2 linked regions of the Sinorhizobium fredii USDA 257 genome follow. The protein of the gene in region 1 binds, or shares a complex with, the protein of each later gene. Links are inferred from orthologs where the notes say so. Each region holds a gene or a part of one and is shown on either strand. Other genes may lie near its edges.

What was found.
Region 2: the proteins of USDA257_RS04180 (region 1) and dnaG are in contact, whole or in part, in a crystal structure (PDB 2R6A), measured with the Geobacillus stearothermophilus proteins. The link is inferred for Sinorhizobium fredii USDA 257 from one-to-one orthologs. Residues at the interface, in WP_033016901.1 of Geobacillus stearothermophilus: Ser13, Glu15, Ala16, Gln18, Glu91, Leu92, Asp94, Ala95, Val96, Pro97, Thr98, Ala99, Ala100, Asn101, Tyr104, Tyr105, Ile108; in WP_049624496.1 of Geobacillus stearothermophilus: Lys456, Leu457, Leu458, Pro459, Ala460, Asn463, Ala464, Leu467, Leu535, Leu536, Ile537, Ala538, Gln544, Glu545, Asp548, Tyr549, His552.

The regions. Positions count from the first base shown.
Region 1 is NC_018000.1:885,963-900,598, forward strand. Bases 11,407-14,221 are described here. They hold USDA257_RS04180 (replicative DNA helicase), read right to left. Parts: upstream 13,657-14,221; coding sequence 12,157-13,656; downstream 11,407-12,156. Other genes in these bases: USDA257_RS04170 (AzlC family ABC transporter permease), read left to right, coding at 11,407-11,821; USDA257_RS04175 (AzlD family protein), read left to right, coding at 11,818-12,123; rplI (50S ribosomal protein L9), read right to left, coding at 13,980-14,221. In the rest of the region: USDA257_RS04120 (LysM peptidoglycan-binding domain-containing protein), read left to right, coding at 1-359; USDA257_RS04125 (ABCB family ABC transporter ATP-binding protein/permease), read left to right, coding at 559-2,451; USDA257_RS04130 (phosphatidylserine decarboxylase), read left to right, coding at 2,536-3,234; USDA257_RS04135 (CDP-alcohol phosphatidyltransferase family protein), read left to right, coding at 3,244-4,098; USDA257_RS04140 (SDR family NAD(P)-dependent oxidoreductase), read right to left, coding at 4,176-4,916; purF (amidophosphoribosyltransferase), read right to left, coding at 4,929-6,419; USDA257_RS04150 (CvpA family protein), read right to left, coding at 6,563-7,162; DNA repair protein RadA, read right to left, coding at 7,301-8,704; alr (alanine racemase), read right to left, coding at 8,832-9,971; USDA257_RS04165 (AraC family transcriptional regulator), read left to right, coding at 10,111-10,968; more of USDA257_RS04170, read left to right, coding at 11,168-11,406; more of rplI, read right to left, coding at 14,222-14,555; USDA257_RS04190 (membrane protein), read right to left, coding at 14,591-14,636. UniProt on the Escherichia coli protein: The main replicative DNA helicase, it participates in initiation and elongation during chromosome replication. Travels ahead of the DNA replisome, separating dsDNA into templates for DNA synthesis.
Region 2 is NC_018000.1:4,817,422-4,832,172, reverse strand. What follows is about bases 11,822-14,751. They hold dnaG (DNA primase), read left to right. Parts: upstream 11,822-12,255; coding sequence 12,256-14,247; downstream 14,248-14,751. Other genes in these bases: recQ (DNA helicase RecQ), read left to right, coding at 14,339-14,751; USDA257_RS22610 (GatB/YqeY domain-containing protein), read left to right, coding at 11,822-12,120. Also shown: USDA257_RS22675 (MBL fold metallo-hydrolase), read left to right, coding at 1-638; USDA257_RS22670 (BA14K family protein), read right to left, coding at 721-1,131; USDA257_RS22665 (cold-shock protein), read right to left, coding at 1,280-1,495; USDA257_RS22660 (DMT family transporter), read right to left, coding at 2,168-3,070; USDA257_RS22655 (hypothetical protein), read left to right, coding at 3,233-3,661; USDA257_RS22650 (PQQ-dependent sugar dehydrogenase), read right to left, coding at 3,671-4,861; USDA257_RS36960 (hypothetical protein), read left to right, coding at 4,803-5,039; USDA257_RS22645 (hypothetical protein), read right to left, coding at 5,036-5,236; USDA257_RS22640 (hypothetical protein), read right to left, coding at 5,226-5,618; USDA257_RS22635 (pyridoxal phosphate-dependent aminotransferase), read left to right, coding at 6,078-7,280; USDA257_RS22630 (NAD(P)-dependent oxidoreductase), read right to left, coding at 7,398-8,270; USDA257_RS22625 (SDR family oxidoreductase), read right to left, coding at 8,292-9,050; USDA257_RS22620 (LysR substrate-binding domain-containing protein), read left to right, coding at 9,167-10,057; carA (glutamine-hydrolyzing carbamoyl-phosphate synthase small subunit), read right to left, coding at 10,139-11,344; more of USDA257_RS22610, read left to right, coding at 11,671-11,821. UniProt on the Escherichia coli protein: RNA polymerase that catalyzes the synthesis of short RNA molecules used as primers for DNA polymerase during DNA replication.

The sequences.
Region 1 (14,636 bases):
CCCAGACCTCGGCGAGCGACGCGCCGGAACCCGAGAGCGCGACGAATGCCGCAACTCAGTCGTCGAGCGGTGAGATCGCTGCATCGCCAACGGCTGGCGCGCAGCCTGCAACGATCGAGCAACCGCCGCTCAAGCAAAGCAAGGAATCGGTGATCATCCGCCGCGGCGACACGCTCTGGCAGATTTCGCGTCGGGTCTATGGTGCGGGCGTGCGTTACACGACGATCTATCTCGCCAATCGCGAAGCGATCGACAATCCCGACCTGATCCGTCCTGGTCAGGTGTTCGGGGTTCCGAACGAGACTCTCTCCGATGAGGAATCGCGCGAGATGCATCGCAAGCGCGTAAGGCGCGAATAATCATCGCTGCTCCAACCGCAGTTCCATTGCGGTGGTGCAGTTGTAGACCTATCTGTAAGGACAGGCGGCGTCCGTCACGGACGCCGCTTTTCATTGAGTTGCAACGGGATCGCGGACACGGTACCCGGCCTCTCGGTTGACGGTGGAGTCGCGTGCGTTCGGCATCGCCGCGATTCTGAGAAGCATTGGAAGCAGACACGTGGCACCCCAGAAGCAGAAGAAAACGATTTCCGCCGATGCCGCCAATCCAGTGGGTACGATCGCCAATCTCTGGCCCTATATGTGGCCGGCCGAGCGTCCCGATCTCAAGCTTCGCGTCATTTGGGCGACCATCATCCTTGTCGCCGCCAAAATTGTCCTCGTCCTGGTTCCTTATTTCTTCAAATGGGCGACGGATGCGCTGAACAACAAGCCGGACGCGCTCGGCTTCTTGCCGCAATTCCTGACCGGAGCCGTCATGCTGGTGCTCGCCTACAATCTGGCGCGCCTGCTGCAGTCCGGCCTCAATCAATTGCGCGATGCCCTTTTTGCGAGGGTCGGCCAGCACGCCGTGCGGCAGCTTGCCTACAGGACCTTCGTCCACATGCATCAGCTGTCGCTGCGCTTCCACCTGGAGCGGCGCACGGGCGGGCTCTCGCGCATCATCGAGCGGGGCACCAAGGGCATCGAGACGATCGTTCGCTTCACGATCCTGAACAGCGTCCCGACATTGATCGAGTTTCTGCTGACGGCGGTGATCTTCTGGTGGGGCTACGGCTTCAGCTATCTCCTCATCACCGCTATCACCGTCTGGCTGTACATCTGGTTCACCGTACGCGCCAGCGACTGGCGGATCGCCATTCGCCGTTCGATGAACGACAGCGACACCGATGCGAACACCAAGGCAATCGATTCGCTGCTCAACTTCGAGACCGTCAAATATTTCGGCAATGAAGAAATGGAGGCGAAGCGCTTCGACAAGTCGATGGAGCGCTACGAACGCGCTGCCACTCAAGTCTGGACCTCGCTCGGCTGGCTGAACTTCGGCCAGGCGCTGATATTCGGGGCTGGCACGGCCGTGATGATGACGATTTCGGCGCTCGCCGTGAGGAGCGGCGAGCAGACCATCGGCGACTTCGTCTTCATCAACGCGATGCTGATCCAGCTTGCGATTCCGCTGAACTTCATCGGTTTCGTCTATCGCGAGATCCGTCAGGGGCTGACGGATATCGAAAATATGTTTGATCTTCTCGACGTTCAGGCGGAGGTGGTCGACCGGCCGAATGCGAAGGAACTCGACATCGGGCGCGGCGCGGTCGCCTTCAAGGACGTGTATTTCGCCTATGATCCAGCCCGTCCGATTCTCAAGGGAATTTCCTTCGAGGTGCCCGCCGGCAAGACGGTCGCAGTTGTCGGCCCGTCCGGCGCCGGAAAGTCCACCCTGTCGCGGCTGCTCTACCGCTTCTACGACGTTCAGCGGGGATCGATCACGGTCGACGGTCAGGACGTGCGCGGCGTTACTCAGAAGAGTCTCCGCGCCGCGATCGGCATGGTCCCCCAGGACACGGTGCTCTTCAACGACACGATCGCCTACAACATCCGCTACGGCCGCGTCGAAGCCTCGGAATTTGAGGTCGAGGCGGCCGCGGAAGCCGCACAGATCGCCGACTTCATCCGCGGCCTGCCGGAGGGTTATCGAGCGATGGTCGGCGAGCGAGGGTTGAAGCTCTCGGGCGGCGAGAAACAGCGCGTTGCGATAGCACGTACGATTCTTAAGGCACCGCCGATCCTTATCCTCGACGAGGCGACCTCCGCGCTCGACACGAAGACGGAGCAGGAAATCCAGGCGGCCCTCGACGTCGTGTCGCGCAACCGCACCACGCTCGTGATCGCGCATCGTCTGTCGACCGTCATCAACGCCGATGAGATCATCGTTCTCAAGGACGGCGTCATTGCCGAGCGCGGCACGCATGCCGAATTGATCGACCGTGATGGCCTCTACGCCTCCATGTGGAGCCGTCAGCGCGAGGCAACACAAGCGGAGGAGCAATTGAAGCGGGTGCGCGAGCGCGACGATCTCGGTATCGTCGACCGCGGCGCTCCAGCAGCGTGACGTAACCGGCATTTAGCCGTTCGCCGTTGCCGGGCCCTCGAATTCGCGCTAGTTCACGTTCCGCGTCACATCTGGAGTAAGTTGATGAGCTTGGTCGAAACGGTCCGCAACGCGCTGGTCCCGGTGCACAAGGAAGGTTATCGCTTCATTGCGATCTTCTTCGTGGTTTCCCTGATCCTTGGTTTCCTTTGGGAGCCGCTGATGTGGATCGGCTTCCTCTTGACCGCCTGGTGCGCCTATTTCTTTCGCGATCCGGAGCGCATGACGCCGATCGACGACGATCTCGTCATCAGCCCGGCCGACGGACGCGTCTCGTCGATCGCCACCGTCGTTCCGCCGGAAGAACTGGGTCTCGGCTCGGAACCGATGCTGCGCATTTCCGTGTTCATGAATGTCTTCGATTGCCATGTGAACCGCGCGCCGATGAGCGGCACCGTCCGGCGCATCGCCTATCGGGCCGGCAGCTTCCTGAATGCCGAACTCGACAAGGCGAGCCTGGATAACGAACGCAACGGACTTGTTGTCGAAACGAGCCACGGCGCCGTCGGTGTCGTGCAGATCGCCGGCTTGGTGGCGCGACGCATCCTCTGCTGGACGACGGAGAACGCTTCGTTGGAAGGCGGCGAGCGCTTCGGTCTTATCCGGTTCGGCTCGCGCGTCGACGTGTTTCTGCCGGACGGCGCGCAGCCGCGCGTCAGTCTCGACCAGAAGGCCATTGCCGGCGAGACCGTGATCGCCGAATTCGGCTCGTCGAAGGGGCCGGTCATCAGCCGACGCGCGTGAGGAACGGTCATGGAAAATCCCCGGCAGGAAGATTCGGCTGAAGCGGCGATCGACACGAACGACGCGCATGAAAAGGCGCGTGGCCCACGGCTGCGGGAAATCCCGCTGCGCTTGATGGTCCCCAACACCATCACCGTTCTGGCGATTTGTGCCGGCCTATCCGGCATTCGCCTTGCGTTCGAGAATCGCTTCGAACTCGCCGTCGCAATGGTGTTGTTTGCAGCCTTTCTGGATGGCATCGACGGGCGCGTGGCGCGGCTGCTCAAGGCGACGTCGAGCTTCGGAGTCCAGATGGACTCGCTTGCCGATATCATCAATTTCGGCGTTGCCCCGGCCCTTGTCCTTTATGCCTTCCTACTCGACCAGGCGCGCTCCGTCGGCTGGATCGCGGCGCTCATCTATGCGATCGCGGTCGGCTTGCGTCTCGCCCGCTTCAACGTCATGGCCGAGCGTCCCGTCAAGGCGGCCTGGCAGTCGGAATATTTCGTCGGCGTTCCGGCGCCGGCCGGCGCCATGCTGGTGCTGCTGCCGGTGTATATCGGTCTCCTCGGGCTAGCGCCCGGCAGGATCTTCGCCTTGATAGCGGCGGTCTATACCTTGCTGATCGCCTTCCTGCTGGTCAGCCGCCTGCCGGTCTGGTCCGGCAAATCCGAGAATCGCGTGCGTCGCGACCTGGTGCTCCCCGCCATCCTGATCGTCGTCCTCTATGTCGCAACGCTGATGACCTACACCTGGGAGACGATGGTCGTGACGGCAGTGGGCTATCTGCTTACGCTGCCTTTCGGCGCCCGCTCCTGGCAGCGGAAATATGGCGACTGGCCCGCCGGCCAGGGGGGCGACGGCCTACCGGGCGACAGCGACTGACTGCAAAAGCAGCACCAAGGAAAAAGCCACCGCGGATACCGCGATGGCTTCTTTATGGGACAACCCGCAGAACCTGATTATTCCGGCATGCGGTAGTCGACGATCTTCTTTTCCCGGACGATGAAGAGCTTGCCGGTTTCGGTCTGTTCGGGACCAAGCAAGGGCATCAGCGCGGCCGCGACCTCGGAGGGATGAGGCACGGTGGCGGGATCCTCGCCCGGCACGGCCTGGGCACGCATAGCGGTCCGCGTCGCACCCGGATCGACGCTGAGGATGCGTAGCGGCAGGCGTTGCGTCTCGTGCGCCCAAGTGCGCGCCAGCGCCTCGACGGCGGCCTTGGAGGCGGAGTAGGGCCCCCAGAAGGGTTTGCACTTGTGCGCAGCACTTGAGGAGAGGATGAGCGCGCGACCGGCATCTGACTTGACAAGCAGCGGCTCGAGCGAGCGGATCAGGCGCCAGGTTGCGGCGACGTTGATCGTCATCACTTTTTCGAAGACCTTGGCTTCCACATGGCCGATCGGGGAGATCGTGCCGAGCACACCGGCATTGGCGACCAGGATGTCGAGCTTGCCCCAGCGTTCGTTGACGGCGCCGCCGAGCTTGTCGATTGCAGCCATGTCGGCAAGGTCGAAGGGGACGAGCGTCGCCGATCCGCCAACCGCCTTGATGGCGTCATCCAGTTCCTCAAGGCCGCCGACGGTACGGGCGCAGGCGATGACATGCGCGCCGGCCTTGGCGAGTTCGAGAGCGGTGAAGTAGCCGATACCGCGCGATGCGCCGGTGACGACGGCGATCCGGTCTTTCAGATTGGGCGTCATTGTGTTGTCTGGTTATCCGTTGCTGGCAAGAACCGAAAGTTTGCGGACGTTGCTCGCGCCTTCCTGGTCGAGCAGGCGCGTCGGATAATCGCCGGTGAAGTAATGATCGGTGAATTGGGGCGCCTGCGGATCGCGCGGAACGCCGCCGACGGCCCGGTAAAGACCGTCGATCGAAAGGAACTCGAGCGAATCCGCACCGATGAAGCGGCACATCGAGGCGAGATCGGCATGCTGGTTGGCGAGCAGCTTGTCGCGATCCGGCGTATCGATGCCGTAGAAATCCGGATGGAAGATCATCGGGCTCGCGACGCGGATATGCACTTCGCGTGCACCGGCCTCGCGGATCATCTGGACGATCTTGACCGACGTCGTCCCGCGCACGATCGAATCGTCGACGAGTACCACGCGCTTGTCTTTGATCATGGCGCGGTTGGCCGAATGCTTCAGTTTGACGCCGAAGGCGCGGATCTGCTGCGTCGGCTCGATGAAGGTCCGTCCGACATAGTGGTTGCGGATGATGCCGTATTCGAAGGGAATGCCGCTCTGCTGTGCGTAGCCAAGCGCGGCCGGAGTGCCGCCGTCGGGCACGGGAACGACAACATCCGCCTCGATGGGCGATTCCTTGGCGAGATTGACGCCCATGTTCTTGCGCGCCACATAGACGCTGCGACCGCCGACGACTGAATCGGGGCGGGCGAAGTAGACATATTCGAAGAGGCAGAGTCGTTCGGGCCGCGGTGATTCCGGTTTGCGCGCGTCGATCGCGATCGAGCCGTCCGGCTGGATTTCGCAAATGACCACTTCACCGTTCTCGATATCCCGGATGTACTTGGCGCCAATGATGTCGAGCGCGCAGGTTTCCGAACAGAAGATCGGCTTGCCGTCGAGTTCGCCCATGACGAGCGGGCGGATACCCATCGGGTCGCGCGCGGCGATCAACTTGGTTCGCGTCATCGCCAGCATTGAATAGCCGCCTTCCATCTGGCGGATGGCGTCGATGAAGCGATCGGAGGAGGACGCCTGCTTGGAGCGGGCGATGAGGTGAAGGACGACTTCGGTATCCGAGGTCGACTGACAGATAGCGCCGTCGGCAATCAACTGGCGGCGGAGCGTCAGGCCATTGGTGAAGTTGCCGTTATGGGCGATAGCGATGCCGCCGACTTCGAGCTCGGCAAAAAGTGGCTGGACGTTGCGCAGTGCCACCTCGCCAGTCGTCGAGTAGCGCGTATGCCCGATGGAAACAAAGCCGGGCAGCTTCGCCAGTGTGGCGGGGTCGGTATAGTGGTCTCCGACGAGACCCATGCGCTTTTCGGTATAGAACTGCTTGCCGTCGAAGGTGACGATACCGGCCGCTTCCTGGCCGCGATGCTGGAGGGCGTGCAGCCCAAGTGCCGTCAAGGTGGCTGCATCCGGATGACCGAGTATGCCGAACACGCCGCACTCCTCGTGCAGGGTGTCGCCATCAATTTCGTCGTGGATTTCAGTGGATCTGAGATCGGTCATCACAGTCGCCTTTGCTCCGTGCCGGTGCGCATATCGTGATCAGGCTGCCAGACGTCAAGCAATCTTAGCCGAAATGACTGGCAAGCGTTATTCCAAATGGACAAAGCCCGCACAGCGGGCTTTGTTGCAAATTTCATCGTTTCTTAGCCGTTCGTCGCCGGCGCATCCTCGGCGGGCGACTGATCGGTGGCGGCTGGCGGGGCATCGCTTTCGCCTTCGCCCGTCGCGTCCTTGCCGCGCAGGCGATCGAGAATGGTTGCGTCCGCCTCTTCCGGCAGCAGCGCGACCAGCTTGTCGCCGAGATTGTCGAGCAGCGGCTTCGATTTCGCCTGGGTGACCCAGATCGGCTGCTGCGGCGGCGCCACCAGCCAGTTGAAGAACAGCATGGCGACGACGACGAGCAGGATGCCGCGCGCGGCACCGAAGAGGAAGCCAAGCGTGCGGTCGAGTGCGCCGATGCGGCTGTCGATGATGAAATCGGCGATCCGCATGGTGATGAAGGAAATGATGATCAGCGCCACCAGGAAGATCACGGCCGCCGAGCCGATCATCGCGACCGTGTCATTGGTGGTGTATTGCTTGGCATAGGGCAGCAGGTACGGATAGAGGAAGTAGGCCGCCGCCGCCGCGCCGACCCAGCTCGCGACCGAAAGCACCTCGCGCGAGAAGCCACGCACCATCGCGAGGATGGCCGAAAACAGTGCGACGCCGAGAACGATACCGTCGAGAATTGTAATGGGCATGTTGTCCTTACTCCGACCCCGTCTTGACTCGGGTCTTACAAAGCTTATCCGCCGCTGGCTCTGTCCGCACGCGCTCAGGCCGTCTTTCCACCGCTATCGCCATACCGCACCGGAGGTGCGCTTCGGTGGCTCGATGCTTCATTCCGCCTCGTCCGCCTGCTGCAGGGCATGTCGCGATCCCGCGATGCGCGCCACCAGATCCGGCAGGCTTTCCATCTCGCTCCGCCGGCCATTGCCGTTCCTCGGCAGGTCGGCTGTTGCGGACGGCAATACGGCCTGGGAGAAACCGAGCTTCTCGGCTTCTTTGAGACGTTGAGCGGTATGCGAAACCGGCCGGACAGCGCCCGACAAGCTTACTTCGCCGAAATAGACGCAATCGGCCGGAAGAGCAAGCCCGGCGAGCGACGAAACCAGTGCGGACGCGACGGCAAGATCGGCCGCCGGTTCGGAAATCCGGTATCCGCCGGCGACATTCAGATAGACGTCGTGCTGGCCGAGCCGGATGCCGCAATGGGCCTCCAGCACGGCGAGGATCATCGACAGCCGCGCCGAATCCCAGCCGACGACCGCCCGCCGCGGCGTACCGAGCGAGGTCGGTGCGACCAGCGCCTGCACCTCGACGAGCAGCGGCCGGGTTCCTTCCATGCCGGCGAAGACGGCGGCACCGGGCGATTTCTCGTTGCGCTCCCCGAGGAAGAGCTCGGAGGGGTTGGCAACTTCGCGCAGGCCCCGATCCGACATCTCGAAAACGCCGATTTCGTCGGTCGGCCCGAAGCGGTTCTTCACGGTCCGGAGGATGCGATAGTGATGGCCGCGGTCGCCCTCGAAATAGAGGACGGCGTCGACCATGTGCTCGACGACGCGCGGACCGGCGATCTGCCCTTCCTTGGTGACATGGCCGACGAGCACCACGGCCGTGCCCGTCTGCTTGGCGAAGCGGATCATCGCCTGCACGCCGGTGCGCACCTGCGTTACCGTCCCGGGAGCGGAATCTGCGGTGTCGCTCCAGAGCGTCTGGATCGAATCGATGATCACCAGATCCGGGCGCTTGCCCTCCGAAAGGGTGGCCAGGATGTCTTCCACATTGGTCTCGGCCGCGAGAAGCACGTCGCTGTCGGCGGCGCCTAGCCGTTGCGCGCGAAGGCGCACCTGGGCCACCGCTTCTTCGCCCGATACGTAGATCACCCGATGCTTGCGGCGCGAAAGGGCTGCCGCCGCCTGCATCAGCACGGTCGATTTGCCGATGCCGGGATCTCCGCCGACGAGCAGCGCCGAGCCGCGTACGAAGCCGCCGCCCGTCGCGCGGTCGAGCTCGGAGATGCCCGTCTCAATGCGCGGCGCGTCCTCGATGTCGCCGGAAAGCGTCGTGAGCGCCACCGGCCGTCCCTTTTTCGGCGCCCGCGTCGGACCGCCGCCGATGCCGCCCGTCGGGTCCTCCTCGATGATCGTGTTCCACTCGCCGCATCCGTCGCATTTGCCGACCCACCGGGAGTGCAGGGTGCCGCAATTCTGGCAGACGAACTGGGTGCGCGTTTTCGCCATCGGGATCAGCTTTCGGCAAGTTGCAACAGGCAGGCCCGCCTGCCTCGGGAGAATCACTGTGAGCGGTCACATAATGACGTGGAATGCCGATTGAAAGGGTGAATTTCGACGCCGGCCAAAACGACGCTCAGGCGCCGCCGGCATAGGTTCGGCAATAGCGGTGTCCGAGGCTCGTCAGCAACTCGTAGCCAATCGTGCCGCCGGCCCGCGCGACATCGTCGATGGCGACGTTGCGGCCGAAAAGCTCGATATAGTCGCCGGCCCGCACGGCCCGCTCCGGAAGGTCGGTGACATCGAACAGGCTGAGGTCCATCGTCACCCGGCCGACATGCGGGACCTTCCTGCCATGCAGGAAGCCAAAAGCTCCCGACGGCATTGCCTGCCTCAGCGTCACCCCGCCGCCCGACACTGAACGATGATAGCCGTCGGCATAGCCGATCGCGACGGTCGCGATGCGGCTGTCACGGGTGAATCGCGCCGAAGCGCCGTAGCTTGCCGTCCCGCCCGAGGGGACCGTGCGCAGTTGCAGAATGCGGGCTTCCGCGGTGACGACCGGCTTCATCGGATTGATGGCGTCGTTCACCGCCTCACCGCCATAGACCGCGATGCCGGGGCGGGTAAGGTCGAAATGGTAGTCCTCGCCGAGAAAAACGCCGCCGGAATTCGCAAGGCTTGCGGGCACGCCCTCGAAGGCTGCCGTCACCTCGCGAAAGCGCTGGAGCTGATAGAGATTCATCGGATGCTTCGGATCGTCGCCGCAAGCGAGATGACTCATCACCAATACGGGCGAAAAGCTCGCCGGGCGTGCGGGATCGTGAGCGAGCGCAATGGCCTCCTCGACGGATAGCCCCAAGCGGTTCATGCCGGTATCGACATGGAGAACGCAAGGATGCTCGCCCCGCTCGGAAAGCGTCGCCATGAAGACGGCAAGCTGCTCCTCCGAGTTGATGATCGGCACGAGGTCGTTGGCGAAGAAAAGTTCCTCATTGCCGGGCCACATGCCGGCGAGAATGTAGATGCGGGCATCGGGAAGAAGCGGGCGGAGCTCGGCGCCTTCCTCAGCATCGGCGACGAAGAAATCGCGCGCACCAGCCGCGCAGAGAGCCGGTGCCGCATGCGCGACGCCGATCCCATAGGCATTGGCCTTGAGGACGGCGGCGGCCCGGGCCTTGCCCGAGCGCTCGTTCATCGCCCGCCAATTGTCGGCGAGAGCCGTGAGGTCGATGGTAAGCCGGTTTGAGGCAGCGAGGAATTCGGGGCTGTGCATGGGCGAGCTCTTGCATGGGCGATACCTTGAGCAATACATCCATGCGCCCGATGCCGCAAACGGCTTCGGCACCGGGCTCCCCGATATGGTGAGCACTTTTATGCAAGACGAAAAATCGTGGCACCGTTAGGATTGGTCGATGCATACGATCTCCCAGAAAGAGGCCATTGAGGCCATGCCGCTCGCGGGCGCCGAGCAAACCCGTTTCTGGCGGGATGCGCGGTTCAAGGGCATGGAGTGTCTGAGCGCGACATTCATCACACATGAGTTCGCCCCCCACGCCCATGACACCTTCAGTATCGGCGCCATCGAGGCGGGCTCGCAGATCAGCACCATCAAGGGCGAACGTTCGCAGACCGGCCCGGGGGATCTCTATCTGATCAATCCCGACGAGACCCACGATGGGCATCCGGGCAGTGACGGCTATCGCTACCGGATGATCTATCCGTCCGTCGAGCTCTTCGTCGAAGTTCTCGAGGATGTCACCGGCCGTCCCTTCCGCGGCACGCCCTGCTTTTTGCGGCAGTGGCAGACGGACACGGAGCTCGCAGCCGCCTTCCGACGGGCCCATCAGATGCTTGAAGGAAAAACGGGAGCGCTCGAGGCGGACGAAGGCATGTTCGGTTTCCTGGCGACGCTGTTTGAGCGGCATGGCAGCGCGATCATCGTTCCGGTCCGCACGCGCGAGAGTTCCGCGGTGCACCGCGCCCGCGACTATCTCCTCGAAAACTATTCAAGCGACATCGGGCTCGAAGAGCTTGCGAAAGTAGCCGGCCTCAGCCGCGCCCATCTGATCCGGGCTTTCCGCAAGGAGTTTCATATTACCCCACATGCCTTCCTGACCGACAAGCGGGTGCGCGAGGCAAGGACGCTCTTGCGTCGGGGGTGGTCGGCGGTCGATACGGCCTACCATTGCGGCTTCGCGGATCAGGCACACTTCACCCGCCATTTCAAGGCGCGCACCGGCGTGACGCCGGGGGCCTTCCGCGGCGGGTAAGTCGTTATCTTCATGCATGTCGTCATCCCAAAACCGCTGCAAACGTTTGGGCGTCAGGCATTAGGGCCCTGACGCTAGATCACTTTCGTTCAAGACCTGCCGCTGCGGTCCTTCTATGACTCTCCGCGAAACAAGGACGGAGATCGTAGACGTGAAAAGGGTAGGGATATCTCAGGAGTTTCTTGGCGGCATGAGGGCGATGGCGCCCTTGATCGTCGCCGTGATCCCGATCGGCCTGGTCTTCGGTGCCGTTGCCGCAAGCAAGGGCCTGAGCAGCCTCGAAGCGACGCTGATGAGCATCCTCGTCTTTGCCGGCGGGTCGCAGTTCGTCGCCATGGACATCTGGACGCATCCGGCCCCCTGGGGCGCGCTCGCCTTTTCTGCCCTGCTCGTCAACATCCGCCACGTGCTGATGAGCGCTTCGATCGGCACGAAGATGCCGGCTTTCTCCGGCCCGGCGAAATACGCCGCGATGCTGCTGCTCGCCGACGAAATCTGGGCGATGGCCGAGGTTCGTGCCGGCAAGACGCGGCTCACGCCCGCCTGGTATGCGGGCCTTGCCGTGCCGTTCTATTGTGTATGGGTTTTGGCGAGCCTCGCGGGCGCCGCCGCTGGCGCCTTCCTCGGTGACCCTAAGGCGATCGGCCTGGATTTCGCGTTTCCGGCCGTCTTCACCGTCCTGGTGATGGGATTCTGGAAAGGGCGAGAGACTGGCGCAGTGCTGGCCGCCAGCGCTGCGGCGGCGGTGCTTGCCCATCAGCTTCTGCCCGGCGTCTGGTACATCGCGGCCGGTGCCGCCGCCGGCGTCGCTGCAACGCTCGTCACAAGCCGACGTCAGGAGGCCTGCGCATGACGCTCGATCCGAATACCTTCCTCGCCATTGTCGCGATGGCCGCCGCCACGGTGCTGACTCGCATTGCTGGGCTTGTCCTCATCCGCTTCGTCGCCATCGGCCCACAGCAGAAGCGTGCCTTGGAGGCGATCCCGCCTGCCGTGCTGATGGCAGTCATCGCCCCGACGGCGCTCGTCACCGGGCCAGCCGAGACCCTCGCAACCCTTGCCACGGCATTCGCCGCAATGCGACTGCCGTTGCTCGCAGCGGTGGCGATCGGCGTCTTTGTCGTCGCCGTCGCCAGGGTGCTGATCGGGATGTGAAGATTGCTGTCGGGCGACGTCGACGCGCCCGGCTCAGTGCTCGTACTGGGTGAATGACGGATCGGCGAGGTCCGAGAAGCGCGTGAATTCCGACTGGAAGGCGAGCTTCACGGTGCCGGTCGGTCCGTGACGCTGCTTGGCGATGATCACATCGGCCGTCCCCTTCACCCGCTCCATCTGCATTTTCCACTCGTCGTATTTCGGATCGAGCTCGTCGCGCGGTTCCATGTTTTTCACATAGTATTCCTCGCGGAACACGAAGAGCACCACGTCGGCGTCCTGCTCGATCGAGCCCGATTCACGCAGGTCGGAGAGCTGCGGACGCTTGTCTTCGCGGCTTTCGACCGCGCGCGACAGCTGAGACAGCGCGATGATCGGTACGTTGAGTTCCTTGCCGAGCGCCTTGAGGCCGGTGGTGATCTCGGTGATCTCCTGCACGCGGTTTTCGCTCGATTTCTTCGAGCCGCTCATCAGCTGGACGTAGTCGACGACGAGCACGTCGAGACCGCGCTGGCGCTTCAGGCGGCGGGCACGCGCCGCCAGCTGCGCGATCGAGATGCCGCCGGTCTGGTCGATGAAAAGCGGCACCTTCTGCATCATCTGCGAGCAGGCGACGAGCTTCTCGAAATCGGCCTCCGAAATATCGCCGCGGCGGATCTTCGAGGAGGACACTTCGGTCTGCTCGGAGATGATACGGGTGGCCAGCTGTTCGGACGACATTTCGAGCGAATAGAAGCCGACTACGCCGCCGTTCCTCGCCTTGAAGGAGCCGTCGGGCTGCACTTCCGGCTCGTAGGAGGCGGCGATGTTGTAAGCGATGTTGGTCGCAAGCGACGTCTTGCCCATGCCCGGACGCCCCGCGAGGATGATCAGGTCCGAGCGCTGCAGACCACCCATCTTACCATCGAGTGAATGGATGCCGGTGGAGATGCCGGAGAGGTGCCCGTCGCGTTCGAAGGCCTGTCCGGCCATGTCGATGGCGAGCGCCACGGCGTCGTTGAAAGATTGAAAGCCGCCGTCGTAGCGGCCGGTCTCCGCGAGTTCGAAGAGGCGCCGTTCGGCGTCCTCGATCTGGTTCTGCGGCGGCATGTCGAGCGGCGCGTCAAAGGCGATGTTGACCATGTCCTCGCCGATGGTGATCAGCGAGCGGCGCAGCGCCAGGTCGTAGATCGCCCGGCCGTAATCCTCCGCGTTGATGATCGAAACGGCCTCCGCCGCAAGACGCGCGAGATATTGCGCGACCGTCAGATCGCCCACCTTGTCGTCGGCCTTGAGGAAGGTCTTGACCGTCACCGGGTTGGCGGTCTTGCCCATGCGGATGATCTCGCCGGCGACCTCGAAGATCTTGCGATGCAGCGGCTCGTAAAGATGCACCGGCTTGAGGAAGTCGGATACGCGGTAAAAGGCGTCGTTATTGACCAGGATGGCGCCGAGCAGCGCCTGTTCGGCTTCCAGGTTGTTCGGCGCCTCGCGATAATGCTGGTCCGCCTGATCCTTGAGCAAGGGAGCGAGCTTTCGCGCTGCGTCGTTCATGGTAAGTCCGTGTCCGCCTCTGAATTCCGTGAGCCAATCGGTTTGCTGCCTGCCCTCCGCCAAGTCTAGTGTAGCCGTGCAACAGTGCCGGAGGTTGTGGCTCCGTCGGTGTTTTTTCGCGGTTGTTCACACTGATTCACAGGGGGCGCGGCTAGACCCGAAACATGCCACGCCAGGGCATTGCGCTGAGGCCGAAGGCTGCCGCAAATCTATCTGATTCGTTTTCCCGCGTCGTCCGCCAATAGCCCCGCTCCTGTCGTGGCGGCAAAAGAAAAGCCCGGATCGCGGGGAACCGGGCTTTTCGTTCACTCTGTCGCTGAAGCTTATTCTTCTTCGGACGCGAATTCGGCTTCCGGGTTGAAGAAGTCTTCCGGCTTCAGGGCGTCTTCGTCGACGCCGTAGATCGCCTCGGCGGAGGTCAGGCTTTCGCCCTTGGCCTGGCGCTCAGCCTCTTCGGCCGAACGGGCGACGTTGATCTGGATGACCACGTCGACTTCTCCGTGCAGGTGCAGCGTCACTTTGTGAACGCCGATCGCTTTGATCGGCTGGTTGAGGTTGACCTGGTTGCGGTTGATGTTGAAGCCTTCGGCAGCCAGCACGTCAACGATGTCGCGAGCGGCGACCGAGCCGTAAAGCTGGCCGGTTTCGCCGGCGGAGCGGACGATCACGAAGGACTTGCCGTCGAGCTTCTCGGCCACCTTCTGGGCTTCCGACTTGCGCTCGAGGTTGCGGGCTTCGAGCGTTGCGCGCTCGGATTCGAAACGGGCCTTGTTGCCCGCGTTGGCGCGCAGCGCCTTGCCGAGCGGCAGCAGGTAGTTACGGGCAAAGCCGTCGCGGACCTTTACGGTTTCGCCCATCTGGCCGAGCTTGGCGATGCGTTCGAGGAGAATGACTTCCATGTTGAATATCCTTTCAGTTTGGCATTGTTCGTTGGTTAGCTTTTTCCCGTCGGCGTGACCGCGATGGTGCGTCGCGTGTCG
Region 2 (14,751 bases), 3.9 Mb from region 1 along the record:
TACAGGCGGGCATCATCCCGGTTACGCATTTTCAACAGAATTGCACGGTGCTGTTCGACAGCGAGACCAAGGAGGGCGTGATCGTCGATCCCGGCGGAGATGTCGACTTGATCCTGCAGACGATCCGCGAAAACGGCATCACGCTGAAGGCGATCTGGCTAACGCACGGCCATATCGATCATGCCGGCGGCGCCAAGGAATTGAAGGAAGCGCTCGGGCTTAAGATCATCGGACCGCACGAGGACGACCGGCCGCTGCTGGAACGGCTGGAGGGACAGGCGGAGCGGTTCGGCCTGGCGATGAAGGTGCAGAACATGCTGCCGGATCAATGGTTAGAAGACGGAGACACAGTCTCCTTCGGCGATCACGTCTTCGAGGTACTGCACTGCCCTGGTCACGCGCCGGGTCATGTGGTCTATTTCAACCGCGCGCAGAATTTCGCCCATGTCGGCGACGTGCTATTTCACGGCTCGATCGGTCGCACCGACCTGCCCGGGGGCGACCATCAACAGCTTCTCGATTCCATTCGCGACAAGATTCTGCCGCTCGGGGACGATGTCGGCTTCATCTGCGGCCACGGACCGGGCGGCCGGATCGGCGAGGAGCGCCGCACCAACCCCTATCTGCGCGGGCTCTGAGGGCGGGTGTTGCTTGCAGGACATAAAAAACCCCGCGACTCGAGCGAGGCGCGAGGGTTTCATCGGTTTTGAGCGGCTGTGATCAGCCGGCCGTGCAGAAATGGCTGCGGCCGTCATAGCCGACAAAGGTGCCGCTCTCCGCATCGAAGGAACGGTAGCGCTGCGAGCAATAACGGTACCAGGCCGGGGTCCAGGGCTCGAGATCGTAGCTATCGACGACAACCTGACGATAGGCCGGGCGGGCCCGGTAGACCGGGCGGGGCTGGTAAACCGGGCGCGGCTCGTAGTATTCGGGCTCCGGATCGATATAGACCCGTTCACTGTAGCGGGGCTGCGAGGCGATCGCGCCGCCGATAAGCGTTCCTGTCACCAGGCCGACTGCGCCTGCCGCCCACGCATCATCGTGATCGCCTGCCTGGGCAGTGCCGAAGGTCGGGAGAACCAGAGCGGCGGCGGCGACAGAAAGAACGGCTGCTTTGAGGAAATTGTTCATGGGCTTCAATCCTGTGCATGGGGAGCCGGACTGAAGGCCCGGCTTTCATGATGAACAGACCCTATATGGCCAAAACTGAACGGAGCCTGAACGAAAAAACCCGGCAAAAATGCCGGGTTGCAAACTGAATGAGTGACAGAGAGCGGCGTTAGCCGACGATCTGCAGGTTGACGGCCTTCGGGCCCTTGCCGCGGCGATCCGGCTCGGTGTCGAAGGATACTTTCTGGTTTTCGCTCAGTCCGTTCAGGCCGGAGGCCTGCACGGCTGAAATATGTACAAAGATGTCTGCGCCACCATTTTCAGGCTTGATGAAGCCAAAGCCCTTGTCGGTGTTGAAGAATTTTACAATGCCAGTCTCGGCCATGCGTCAGGTCCTTTTCTCTCCACCCGGTCGAGGGGTGGCATTACAGTTTTGCCCAGAAGGGCGTGGGGCAGGCAGTTCTCGACAATTGAGGAAAGGGTCCTGTTATCGCGACTAACCTTTGGAAGGATGGCAAAAATAGCCCTCCCCCGGTTTTTCGCCCGGAGTGGCTTGCGTCTCCGGCTCGCATTTATTTCAAGATCTTCCCGCGTTCGCAAATTGCCCGAACACAGTAAGAGTGATCAGTTTATTTTGACTTGGCAAGCAAAACTTTTCCGCCGAGGTATTGAGACTTCTCATTGCTCAAAAACAGGTCAATTCGCCGCTTGGCGGAGGACATTCCTGACGCGCTGCAAGCTGTTGAATCCACAGCTTTTTGGTGGGCCGTTCTGAGGTCGTGGATTTTTTGCGCCAATTTCTGTCGCTGTCGAACATGCCTCTATGTTGGGCAGTCCGGGATCCGAGTCGCAACCCTCTGATAAATCTCATCCTTCGAGCAAAGCCGACCGGTGCTAAAGTGGCTGTAGGAATTTGCAGAAAAAATACAAAGAACATTGGCCATTGCTCGCCTCCGCGCCGTGCTGATCCGTTTTGGGGCAGAGTAGAGTGGCTGTGAACAGTAATAAGTAATATAGTAAGTCCAGCTCGGTTGCCTGTGTAGCTAATTCTTGTAAGTCAAGCGGCGGCTTCTGCCGCCTCGCGCCGCCGCTTAGTGAGCTCCGGCACGAGCTCGACGACCAGCATCGCTGCGCAGATGACGACGCAGCCGAGATAGCCGATAGGGGTGATGACCTCGTCCAGCAGCAGGACGCCGAAAAGCGCCGCGAACAGCGCCTCGCTGGACAGCAAGATTGCTGCCTGCGGTGCCGTCGTATAGCGCTGGCCGACCACCTGGCAGATGAAGGCGATGCCGCTCGAAAACACCCCAGCATAGAGAATCTGGGGCAGGGCGGCCTCGATGACGTCGAGACTCAACGGCTCGAAGGCAACAGCGAGCAGGCTCCCCAAGACGGCGCAGACGGCAAATTGCGTCATCGACAGGAGCATCGGCCGCCCCGTGCCCGCGGCGAAGATTCCGATCAGCAGAACTTGGATCGCCCAGAAGAAGGCGCAGACGATCGTCAGCAGATCTCCGCCGTTCAGTCCCGACAAAGTGCCGCCGCTCAAGAGAAAGATGCCGAAACTTGCCATCAGCGCAGCTGGCCAGATGATCCAGTGCGGCCGTCGACGCAGAAAGACGACCGTAAGGGCAGGGACGAAGATAACGTAAAGCCCGGTCAGGAAGCCGGAATTGGTGACAGTGGTGGTGAGCAGCCCGAACTGTTGCGTCAATGCGCCGCCAAACAGCGCCAACCCGATAAAGATGAAATTGCGCATCGCCCCGCGCGGCAGCGGCGATGTGGCCCGCCGGGTCTCGATAAGCGCCAGCGGCAGCGCCACGAGCGTGGCGATTGCGAACCGCAGGCCGATGAACCAGAGCGGACCGATTGCCGCCATCGCCGTCGACTGGGCGACGAAGCCGGCTCCCCAGATCGCGCCGGAAAACAGCAGGAACAGATTGGCCTGGATGCGAGTCACGGAAGGCTCCGGCGCGAGCGAATGGACGGAAAGCAATACAAAGCAGCTTCGCCCCGTGATTGCACCGCCGCTCTACCAGTTGCGTTTTTGTCGGGCAAGTCTCATCGTCGCTTTCCGAAGCGCGGAATGGAATGTGGCGTGACGATCGGATCGGTGGCGAATATGAGCCTAGCGGGCTACTCCGGCACGCCGCTCGAGAAGAAGCTCGGCCTGCGCGACGGGCAGGTGGCGCTGCTTCTCGATGTGCCGCCCCATCTGCAGGAGATTGCCGCTTTTCCTGGATTCACCTACCTCGCCACGGCGATCGAGGGTGCGGCGTCGCGTCGCTTCGATTACATTCATAGCTTCAATACCGAGAGGTCTAGGCTAGAGGCGCAGGCGGCCGCCTTGGCCGACCGGCTGAGGCCCGGTGGGATGCTCTGGATATCCTGGCCGAAACGCGCTTCCGGCGTTGCCACCACGCTTACCGAGGATGCCCTTCGGGAGATATTCCTGCCGCTCGGCCTCATCGACGTGAAGGTCTGTGCGGTGGACGCGGTGTGGTCCGGGTTGAAGTTCATGTTCCGAAAGGAAATCAGGTCGTCGCTCTGAAGTAGGACTTCATTGGGTCGGCGCCTTCGAGACCCGCAGAACGACGCCATTAGGCTCGTCGGTCACCATGAGCAGCGCGCCGTCCGGTGCGACGATCACATCGCGGATGCGGCCGAATTCGCCATCGAACAGCCGTTCCTCGGAAGTGATCGCCCCGGTGTCGTCACGCTCGAGCCGCGCCAGCAACTGGTATTTCAGCGCGGCGATCAGCAGGTTGCCGTTCCATTCGGGAAACATATTGCCGCGATAGACCGCGATCGCGCCGGGGGCGATTGAGGGATCCCAGTGATAGAGAGGCTGCTCCATTCCCTCCTTGGCGGTGCCTTCGCCGATCTCCGCGCCGGAATAGTCTTTTCCGTAGGTGATCACAGGCCAACCATAATTCTTGCCCGGCTGTGGATTGTTCACCTCATCGCCGCCGCGCGACCCATGCTCGACGGTCAGGAGCTTGCCGTCTGCCGGATCGAAGGTGATGCCCTGGGGATTGCGGTGTCCTTTGGACCAGATCTCGGCTCGGCCTTCGGTACCGCCGCGATAGGGGTTGGAAGCCGGGATGGAGCCATCGGCATTGATATGCAGGATTGCGCCGGCATGGTCACGCGGGTCCTGGGCCCGATCACGATCGCCTCGGTCGCCGATGCCGAAGAAAAGGCTGCCATCGCGGTCGATGGCGATGCGCGAGCCAAAATGCTGGCCGCCCCGCGTGAACCGGTCCATCCGGAAGATTTCCTTCACGTCCGTCAGCCTCTGCTCGTCGTCGGAGAGCGTCGCGCGCACGAGAACGGTGCCGTAACCGCCGTCGCCGCGCGCCGACAGGGTGAGGTAAAGGGCGCGGTTCGTAGAAAACTGCGGGTCGAGTGCGACGTCGAGCAGCCCACCCTGGCCATGCTCGGCGACGTCCGGAACACCTTTGATCGCGGGCGAGAGCTTGCCGTCGCGGAGGATGCGGAGGCGTCCTGGCCGCTCGGTCACGATCAGCGCGCCGTCAGGCATGACTTCGACCGCCCAGGGATACTGAAGCCCGCCTGCGAGTGTCTCGATGAGGACCGTCCCCGTCTGTGCCTGGAATTCCCGAGCCTGTTGTGCAGCGGCAGGGAGAGCGGCGGACAGGAATAAGGCGGTGGCCAGAGGCAGAACGGCCATGATCAATGCCGCGCGGCTCTTGCTCGACTTGGTTTTTGTCCAACGCACGGGCCGCATTGCGCTTCGACGCTCCTATGCTCGGCCGGCAAGCCTGCTCAGCCAGGCTTGGCTGCTCATAATCGATTGGGGAGAAACTGGTGCGCAGCCGCCTCCGCTTCAAGTCAAATCCGATCAAAACGGCTTTATCGTGGGTGTGAGCGGCGTGAGCGTGACGTCCAACGCCTGTTGGTCCTAACCGACCACATTCTTCGCCGCGTGCTTCTCCGCGGCGAAGAGCTCAGCCTTGGCCTTCATGTAAAAGCCTTTGCCGACCAGCAACAGGCCCGCAAGGGCAATCATGGCGATGATCGCCACGATGATCGTCTCGGTGGCCGACAACCGGGCAAGGAAACCGGCGCGCTGCTCAGGCAGATCGTCTCCGTCATCGGCCATGGCGTCTGCTTCTCGCCCTGCTGAACGCGGCGATCTGGCGACGCCCGACGACGAAAGTGGTGGCGGCCGTGAGCGCCGCTGCAAGCAGCGTCGCTCCGGCGAGCATCTGCCGGCCAGCTTCCGTCCTCGTCTGCGGTTGATCAAGACCCGCCCGTGCGGTGGGGGCAGCCGGGGCAGGGTCGGCAACGATCAGCATCGCAAACTTCGCGTCGGCGCCAGCGGATTGTTCGAACTTGCCCTCGGCCGCCTGGGCCGCCGTCTCGACCACCAGACCGAAGATCATCACCATGCAGACTGCGAGCGCCGCAAGCGCGAGAAAAAATCCCCAGCGCGCCTCGTTACGGCCCGTTCGCGTCGAAGCGATTTCGTCATCGAGAAACATAGCACACCCCCACGATGCCAGTGCATTTCGCGTCAGATGAGAAGACGCCTGGATATCGGCTCTTGCGGGACGGAATTGGGGCGCTCTGCGACAGTTATTGTGGCGAAACAAGGGCGGTGGGTAAACGCGTGAGAATCGCGGGATTTCCGAGATAAAGGGTGTCGACGATGCTGCGGGCGGAAACCCTTCGCGTTGGGCCGCGGGAACCCCGGCGAGGCGAAATTACCCCAGGCTGGGAGCCTGCGCGAACGGACAGGTGCCCGCCTTCCATCGAAGCTCGTGATCGTATTGATGAAACTTTGTCATGGTGACGCATTTTGCACGGCCTGGCCGCCGTTTTTCTGCGTCGAACGCTTGCAAGGCCCTGCGTCTTTCGACATAGACCTAACCGCTATGGAGCCCGATCCTCCGTTCCGTAGCGCCTCACGCCCCGTTTCGAAACGATCAGGACCTCACACCATGGCCTTCCTTGCTGATGCCCTTTCTCGTGTAAAGCCCTCCGCCACCATTGCCGTTTCGCAGAAAGCCCGCGAGTTGAAGGCGAAAGGCCGCGACGTCATCGGCCTCGGAGCCGGGGAGCCGGATTTCGACACGCCGGACAACATCAAGATGGCGGCGATCGACGCGATCAATCGCGGCGAAACGAAGTACACGCCGGTCTCCGGCATTCCGGAACTGCGCGAGGCGATCGCGAAGAAGTTCAAGCGCGAGAACAATCTCGATTACACCGCCGCGCAGACGATCGTCGGCACCGGCGGAAAGCAGATTCTTTTCAACGCCTTCATGGCGACCCTTAACCCGGGCGATGAAGTCGTGATCCCGGCTCCCTACTGGGTGTCTTATCCGGAGATGGTGGCGCTGTGCGGTGGCACGCCGGTGTTCGTTTCGGCGACGCAGGAAAACAACTTCAAGCTCAAGGCCGCGGATCTCGAGAAGACGATCACGCCGAAGACCAAGTGGTTCGTCTTCAACTCGCCATCAAACCCCTCGGGCGCTGCCTATTCGCATGACGAACTCAAGGCGCTGACGGATGTGCTGATGAAACATCCGCATGTCTGGGTGCTGACCGATGACATGTACGAGCACCTGACCTATGGCGACTTCAAGTTCGCAACGCCGGTCGAGGTCGAGCCCGGCCTCTACGACCGCACCTTGACGATGAACGGCGTCTCCAAAGCCTATGCGATGACCGGCTGGCGCATCGGCTATGCCGCCGGCCCCTTGCAACTCATCAAGGCGATGGACATGATCCAGGGCCAGCAGACCTCGGGCGCCACCTCGATCGCGCAATGGGCCGCTGTGGAGGCGCTGAACGGCTCGCAGGATTTCATCCCACGCAACAAGGAGATCTTCCAGGGTCGGCGCGATCTTGTCGTCTCCATGCTGAACCAGGCCAAGGGCATTTCCTGCCCGACGCCGGAAGGTGCCTTCTACGTCTATCCCTCCTGCGCCGGGCTGATCGGCAAGACCGCCCCGTCGGGAAAGGTCATCGAGACCGACGAGGACTTCGTCTCCGAGCTTCTGGAAGTGGAAGGCGTTGCGGTGGTGCACGGTTCGGCCTTCGGTCTAGGCCCGAACTTCCGCATCTCCTATGCGACCTCCGAGGAACTCCTCGAAGAGGCTTGCCGCCGAGTCCAGCGTTTCTGCGCCGCCTGCAAGTAACGGCGCGGACAAAGCAACACACGTCAAGCCCGCCGTTCCCGGCGGGCTTTTTCATGCTCAGAAATCGATTCGGCAATTGCCCAAGTCGATTCAGGAAGAAGCCCTATCTTATTGAGTCTACACTAATTCCCGCCTCCTGATCAGTTCGACCACTGCGGAGATGTCGTCGTCGCCATGCCCTTGGTCGACCCGGCTGGTAGCAAGCCTTCGCATGACGTCGATGAAGTCAGGCGCGACGTCTTGTTCGCCGCTCGCGCGGACAATATTTTCGAGGGCGACCGTCTGCATCGCCAGGTTGGAGACGACGTTGCGGTCGTGCAGGCCGCTGTCGATCTTGTCGGCCAGGTCGGGGAGGGTGCCGCTCATCGCCTCGAGCCATGGCAGGAGAAGCGCTAGAAAATCGGTCATCCTGTCGCCGCTGCTTGCCACCAGTGCAGCGGCATGCAGGAAGCCCGAGAAGAGGCCGTACATGCCAGACAGAAGCGCGAGGTCATAGAGCGCCGCGCGGCCCGGATCCCCGCCGAGATAGCGGCCTTCGGCGAGCGCGATCAGCGACGGCTTGTGCCGCTCGAAAAGAGCGGTCGAGCCGCTGTAAAGGATCAAGGTTCCGGCCTCGCCGATCATCGGCGGGATCGCCATGATGCCGCCGTCGAGATAGGCAGCACCCTTCGCCGTCGCCCAAGCCGCCAGTTCCTGCGCATCGCGCGGAGTGCCATTGGTGAGATTGACCAGGTCGCGGCCAGCGAGTGCGCCCTCTGCCTCCTCCAGGACTGCCCTGGCGGCGGCGTAGTCGACGACGCAAAGAATCACAAGATCGGCTTCGGCCACAGCGTCCGCCGGGCTTGCCGCAATGCTTGCGCCGGCCGCTGTGAGCGGCTCGGCCCGCGCTGGCGTGCGGTTCCAGACCGTTACCGAATGACCGTTTCGCATGAGGGTTGCGGCAAGCGCGGAGCCCATCGCGCCGGTGCCGAGGGTGGAAATTCTGCTCATGGGTTACTCCTTGACATCGTCTCAGGCGACGGAAAGCTTCTGGCCAAGGCCGCCATCGACGGCGAGCTTTGCCCCGGTGGTGAAGGTGGCCTCGAAGGCGAGGAACAGAACGGCGCGTGCCACTTCGTCGGCAGTGCCATTGCGCCTCATCGGCGTCACGCTGTCGCCGAGCGCCTTGAACTCGGCGCGCTCGGCGTCGCTCAAGCCCGCCACACCCTTGGTCGGGGTGTCGACGAAGCCGGGACTGACCGTGTTGACGCGGATGCGGCGCGGCAGAAGCTCGGCCGCTAGTACGGAAGCGAAGGAGACGAGTGCCGCCTTGGTGGCGCTGTAGACGCTCATGCCGGGGTGACCGCCCTCATCGGCGACCGATGATGTAAACACAATCGAGCCACCTTCGCGGATCAGCGGTGCCAACCGCTGCACGGTGAAGAAGGCGCCCCTGGTGTTGACCGCAAACTGACGGTCGTAGGACGCCTCGCTTACCTTGTCGAATGTCTCCAGTTCCGAGATGCCGGCATTGACGTGCAGCAGATCGATGGCGCCCAGCTTTTGGCCGGCCATCGCGCCGAGCACGGTGATGTCGTTGAGATCGGCGATATCGGAGCGCAGCGCATGCACGCGTGCGCCGAACTCCTGCTTGATCCTTGCCAGGTTGTCCTCGTTGCGTCCGGTCAAGAGCACGTCCGCGCCGCCATCGACGAGACGCGTGACGGTCGCGAGCCCCATGCCATGCGTGCCGCCGATCACGACGGCCTTTTTGCCTTGGTAGATTGTCATGATGTCTTCCTCTTCGTTCAAAACAGACGATGAGGTAGAGGTGCATTCGTGGACGACTTTATGCTAGACGGGAAAATGTGGACCTATCGTTCACATATGCAGACGATAGAGAGATCATGGCGAACCTGAACGACTTCACCTTCTTTGTCCACGTGGTCGACCATAAAGGCTTTGCCCCGGCGGCGCGGGCGCTCAATCTGCCGAAATCGACGCTCAGCAAGCGGCTAGCCATCCTCGAACAGGACCTTGGCGTCCGCCTCATCAATCGGACATCGCGCCGCTTCTCGGTGACCGAGACGGGTGAGGATTTCTATCGCCATGCGGCAGCAATGCTGATCGAAGCGGAGGCTGCAGAGAATATCGTGAAGGGGCGGCTCGCCGAGCCGAGCGGTGCGGTCAGGATCACCGCTTCGGTACCGACGGCTCAGCTCTCGCTGGCGCCGCTGCTGCCCGAACTCGCGCTCGCCTATCCGAAGCTGCGCGTGATCCTGCACGCGACCGACCGCTTCGTCGACATTGTTCAGGAAGGCTTTGACCTTGCCGTTCGCGACCACTTCGCGCCGCTTCCGGATTCGGGCCTCGTCCAGCGCCGCGTCGGATCGCAAGCGAAAATGCTTGTCGCCGCATCTGTCTATTTACACCAGCGGGGAATGCCCCTGGAGCCCGCGGATCTGGCACAGCACGACGGCCTGATGACGTCGCTTACGTCGGACGGCTGGGTAATGGAGCACGCCGATGGGGCGAGTGTGGAGATTTCACCAAAGCCACGTTTCGTGGCGGACGAGTCCCGCGTCCTGCGCGAAGCGGCTATGGCGGGGCTCGGCATTACCACCTTGCCCGGCAAGCTTTGCCAGGATGAGATCGCAAGCGGCGCTCTGGTCCGAATCCTGCCGGAATGGACTGCGGGCAAAGTGATGACGACCATCCTGATGCCGCATAGGCGCGGCCAACTACCGTCGGTGCGCGCGACCGTAGATTTCCTGGCGGCTCGCCTCGGCGAGGGCTGACATGCGGCTGCTAGGCCATATTACAAAGCAGAAGGCCCGCACACGCGGCGGGCCTTTCATCACAATTCGGGAACCGTGCGCTCAGCGCTCAGCCAGCGCCGGTTCGCCCTTCTTCTCGCGGATGAGGTTCAGGAAGCGACGGAAGAGATAGTGACTGTCCTGCGGCCCGGGCGAGGCTTCCGGGTGGTGCTGGACCGAGAAAACCGATTTACCATTGACGCGCAGGCCGCAATTGGTGCCGTCGAAGAGCGAAACGTGAGTCTCTTCAACGCCTTCCGGCAGCGACTTCGAATCGACCGCGAAGCCGTGGTTCATCGAGACGATCTCGACCTTGCCGGTCGTGTGGTCCTTGACCGGATGATTGGCGCCGTGGTGCCCCTGATGCATCTTCTCGGTCTTGGCGCCGAGCGCCAGCGCCAGCATCTGGTGACCGAGGCAGATCCCGAAGACCGGTATGTCGCTTTTCAGCAGGTTCTTGATCACCGGCACCGCGTATTCGCCGGTGGCGGCCGGGTCGCCCGGGCCGTTCGAAAGGAAGATACCGTCCGGTTTCAAGGCCAAGACTTCCTCAGCGCTCGTCTCGGCCGGAACGACCGTGACCCGGCAATCGAGGCCGGCGAAAAGGCGCAGGATGTTGCGCTTGACGCCGTAGTCGAGCGCCACGACGTGATAGGCGGCTTCGGTTTCGCCGAGTGTCGAGTGACCTTCGTTCCACACCCAGGGCTTCTCGGTCCAGCGATAGGACTGGCCTGAGGTCGCAACCTTGGCAAGATCGAGTCCCTCGAGGCCGCCCCAGGCTTTTGCTTCCGCCTTCAGCGTCTCGATGTCGAAGACGCCGGCCGGATCATGGGCGATGACGGCGTTCGGCATGCCGTTCTCGCGGATCCAGGCGGTCAGCGCCCGCGTATCGATGCCGCAAAGCCCGATGACGCCGCGCGCCTTCAGCCAGGCGTCGAGGTGCTTGGCGGCGCGATAGTTGGAAGGATCGGTGATGTCGGCCTTGAAGATGACCCCTACGGCGCCGTGGCGGGCCGCCGGCGTCAGATCCTCGATGTCCTCATCATTGGCGCCGATATTGCCGATATGCGGGAAGGTGAAGGTGACGATCTGGCCGAGATAGGAAGGGTCCGTCAGGATTTCCTGATACCCGGTCAGCGCCGTGTTGAAGCAGACCTCGGCCTGGACCTTGCCGGTTGCGCCGATGCCCTTGCCTTCGATCACCGTGCCGTCGGCCAGAACGAGCAGGGCGGTGGGTTTCTGGATTGTCCATGCGGGTGTCGCGGTCATCGTTCCTATCCCGTTGCGGCGGACCGCGCGGCTTTAAAGCCGGTCGGTTCAGCCCCCTTCAAATTGCATGCGGCATGGCGCGCGGAAGCCCCGCGAGAAAGAGGTTCATGCCGATGTTCGTGCAGGTGCCGGAAAATAAACAAAGGCTCTCATCGGGTCAACCGGCCGCCGTGAATTGTCGGGAAATAAAGTTCCTTAAAATTCAACCGGTTGCGCATTCGGTTTGATTGTACCTGCCGCACTGGTTTAAGACGACGACAACAACGAGGCAAACGAGCTGGTCCGGACGCTGGCAGCCGGGGCCGGCTTCGGGACGGAGTACAGATATGCGCGAGCAATTCGCAAACGCCCTTAAGGAAGCTCTGAAAGCCAGGGATGCCCGGCGGACTTCGACCGTTCGGCTGATCCAGGCAGCCATCAAGGACCGCGATATTGCCAATCGCGGTCAGGGCAAGGATCCGGCAAGCGATGATGAAATCATGCAGATCCTCGCCAGGATGATCAAGCAACGCGAGGAATCGGCCCGCATCTACGACCAAGGCGGCCGCCCGGAACTCGCAGAGCAGGAGCGGCAGGAAATCGCCATCATCAACGCGTTCCTGCCCGAGCAGTTTTCGGAGGAGAAGATTCGGGAGCTCTGCGTCGCGATCATCCAGGAAACCGGTGCCCAGGGCTTGCGTGATATGGGCAAGTGCATGAACGTGCTGAAGGAGCGCTATCCCGGCCAGATGGATTTCGCCAAGGCTTCCAGCATCCTCAAGGAACTGTTGAAATAGCCCATTGCGCGCGATCCTTGAGGGCGCGCTGCTTTCGTTCAGCCGTCCCTCTCCCTGTGAATTGCGGGCAATACCAAAGGGGACTGTGGCTTCCTCCAGCCATGCCGCTTATATGGAAGCTGGCCAGAGGTACCCATGCGCTTGTCACCGTCCTTCCTTGACGAGATCCGCGACCGCGTTCCGATTTCGGACGTGATCGGCAAGCGCGTCACCTGGGACCGGCGCAAGACCAATGTGTCGCGCGGCGATTACTGGGCCTGCTGCCCTTTCCACGGCGAGAAGTCGCCGAGCTTCCATTGCGAGGACCGCAAGGGCCGCTATCACTGTTTCGGCTGCGGTGTTTCCGGCGATCATTTCCGCTTCCTGACCGATCTCGAAGGCTTGAACTTTCCCGAAGCAGTTCAGCAGATCGCTGATATGGCGGGCGTCGCGATGCCGCAGCCCGACCCGCAGGCCGAGCGGCGGGAGAAGGAACGGACGAACCTCCTCGACGTCATGGAACTGGCGACGCAGTTCTTTCAGGATCAGCTCCAGAGCGCGATGGGGGCGAAGGCGCGCGCCTATCTGCGCGAGCGCGGCCTGACCGGCCGGACGATCGAGACATTTCGACTGGGCTATGCGCCGGACAGCCGCAACGCCTTGAAGGAGTTTCTCGCCGGCAAGGGTGTCGGCAAGGAGCAGATCGAGGCCTGTGGCCTTGTCGTGCATGGGCCGGACGTCCCGGTCTCCTACGACCGCTTTCGCGACCGGATCATGTTCCCGATCCTTTCGGCACGCGAGAAGGTGATCGCTTTTGGCGGGCGGGCCATGTCGGCCGATGCGCCAGCCAAATATCTGAACTCCAACGAGACCGAACTCTTCCACAAGGGCAATGTGCTCTTCAATTTCGCGCGCGCCCGGCGTGCCTCGCAGGGCGCCGATGGAGTCGGCACGATCATCGCCGTCGAAGGCTACATGGACGTGATCGCGCTACATCAGGCGGGTATCGAGAATACCGTGGCACCGCTCGGCACGGCGCTCACCGAGAACCAGCTCGACCTCCTCTGGAAGATGACGTCGCAGCCGGTGCTTTGCTTCGACGGCGACGGCGCCGGCATCCGGGCGGCCAATCGCGCCGTCGACCTGGCGCTGCCGCACCTGAAGCCCGGCCGTTCCGTCCGTTTCGCCATGCTGCCGGACGGCAAGGACCCGGACGACCTCGTCCGCCATGAAGGACGCGAGCCGTTTGACAAGGTGCTCGCCAATGCCCGCTCGCTGGCAGACATGGTCTGGATGCGTGAAGTGCAGGGCGGCACGTTTGATACGCCGGAAAAACGCGCCGAGCTCGAAGCGCGGCTGAGGCAGGTGACCTCGGTCATCGCCGACGAAAGCGTCCGCCGCCATTACGGCCAGGACATGCGCGACCGGCTGAACGCCTTTCTGCAGGGCAATGCGCCGTTCAGAAGTGACCGGCGTCCCTTCGAGCGAGGTGGACGGGAGCGCGGTGGTCGGCAAGGCGGCGGCTTTCGTCATGCCGGCGGCGACCGAAACGCCGGCCCGACCACGATCTCCGATCGCCTTGTGCGCTCCTCGCTCGTCAGTGGTCAGCAGGCAGCGCCATCGCTGCGCGAAAGTGTGTTGGCACTGACGATCGTCAATCACCCGCAACTGCTTTTCGACGAATATGACGAGATCTCGACGATCGAGTTCGATCATCGCGATCTGCAGCGTTGCTGGGCGGCGGTTCTGAACGCGGCGGCGGCAAACGGCCCGCGGCTGACACGGGAAAGTCTCGTCGAGCAACTGGAGGCGGAGGGGTTCGGCGCCCTGATCGGCGCCCTCGACCAGCAGATTCGCTATGCGCGGCTATGGACCGCGACCACGGCGGCCGCACCCGAGGATGCGCGCGAGGGTTACCTGCAGGCGCTTGCGCTGCACAAGCGCACCAAGGCGCTCAATTGGCAGCGACGCGAGCTCGAAAGGGAACTGGCGCATGCCACCGAAGAAGGCGATCTCGAGGTCGTGCCGCAACTGTTGCGCACACTTCAGGAGGTCCAATTGGAAGTGACCCGGCTCGAGAACCAGGAAGCAATAATTGAAGGCTTTGGCGTGCTTTCCGGACGGGTCAAGGGACCGGCAGCACGGTAGTGAGGTCGGAGTTCCCGGTTAGCACGATCTTCCAGCCGTTTGCGTCCAACTTTCCCAAATCCCATACTGCCCGCACGACGAAAGCGATTCCATGTCCGAAAGTCACGACACCACCGCGCACCTGTTCGACATGCGAGGCCTCGGAAATTCTCTCGATATCCTCAAGCGCATCTATGGCTATTCCGCCTTCCGCGGTCAGCAGCAGGCGGTCATCGAACACGTGGCGGAAGGCGGCGATGCGGTCGTGCTTTTCCCGACCGGGGCGGGCAAGTCGCTCTGCTTCCAGATTCCGGCGCTGTGTCGCAAAGGCGTCGGCATCGTCGTCTCGCCGCTGATCGCGCTGATGCGGGACCAGGTGGAGGCGCTGAAGCAGCTCGGCATTCGCGCCGCCGCGCTTAACTCTTCCCTGACCCGCGACGAGGCAATCGCCGTCCGCCGGGCGCTCTCGGCGGACGCCCTGGACCTGCTCTACGTGACGCCGGAGCGTGCGGTGACCGACGGGTT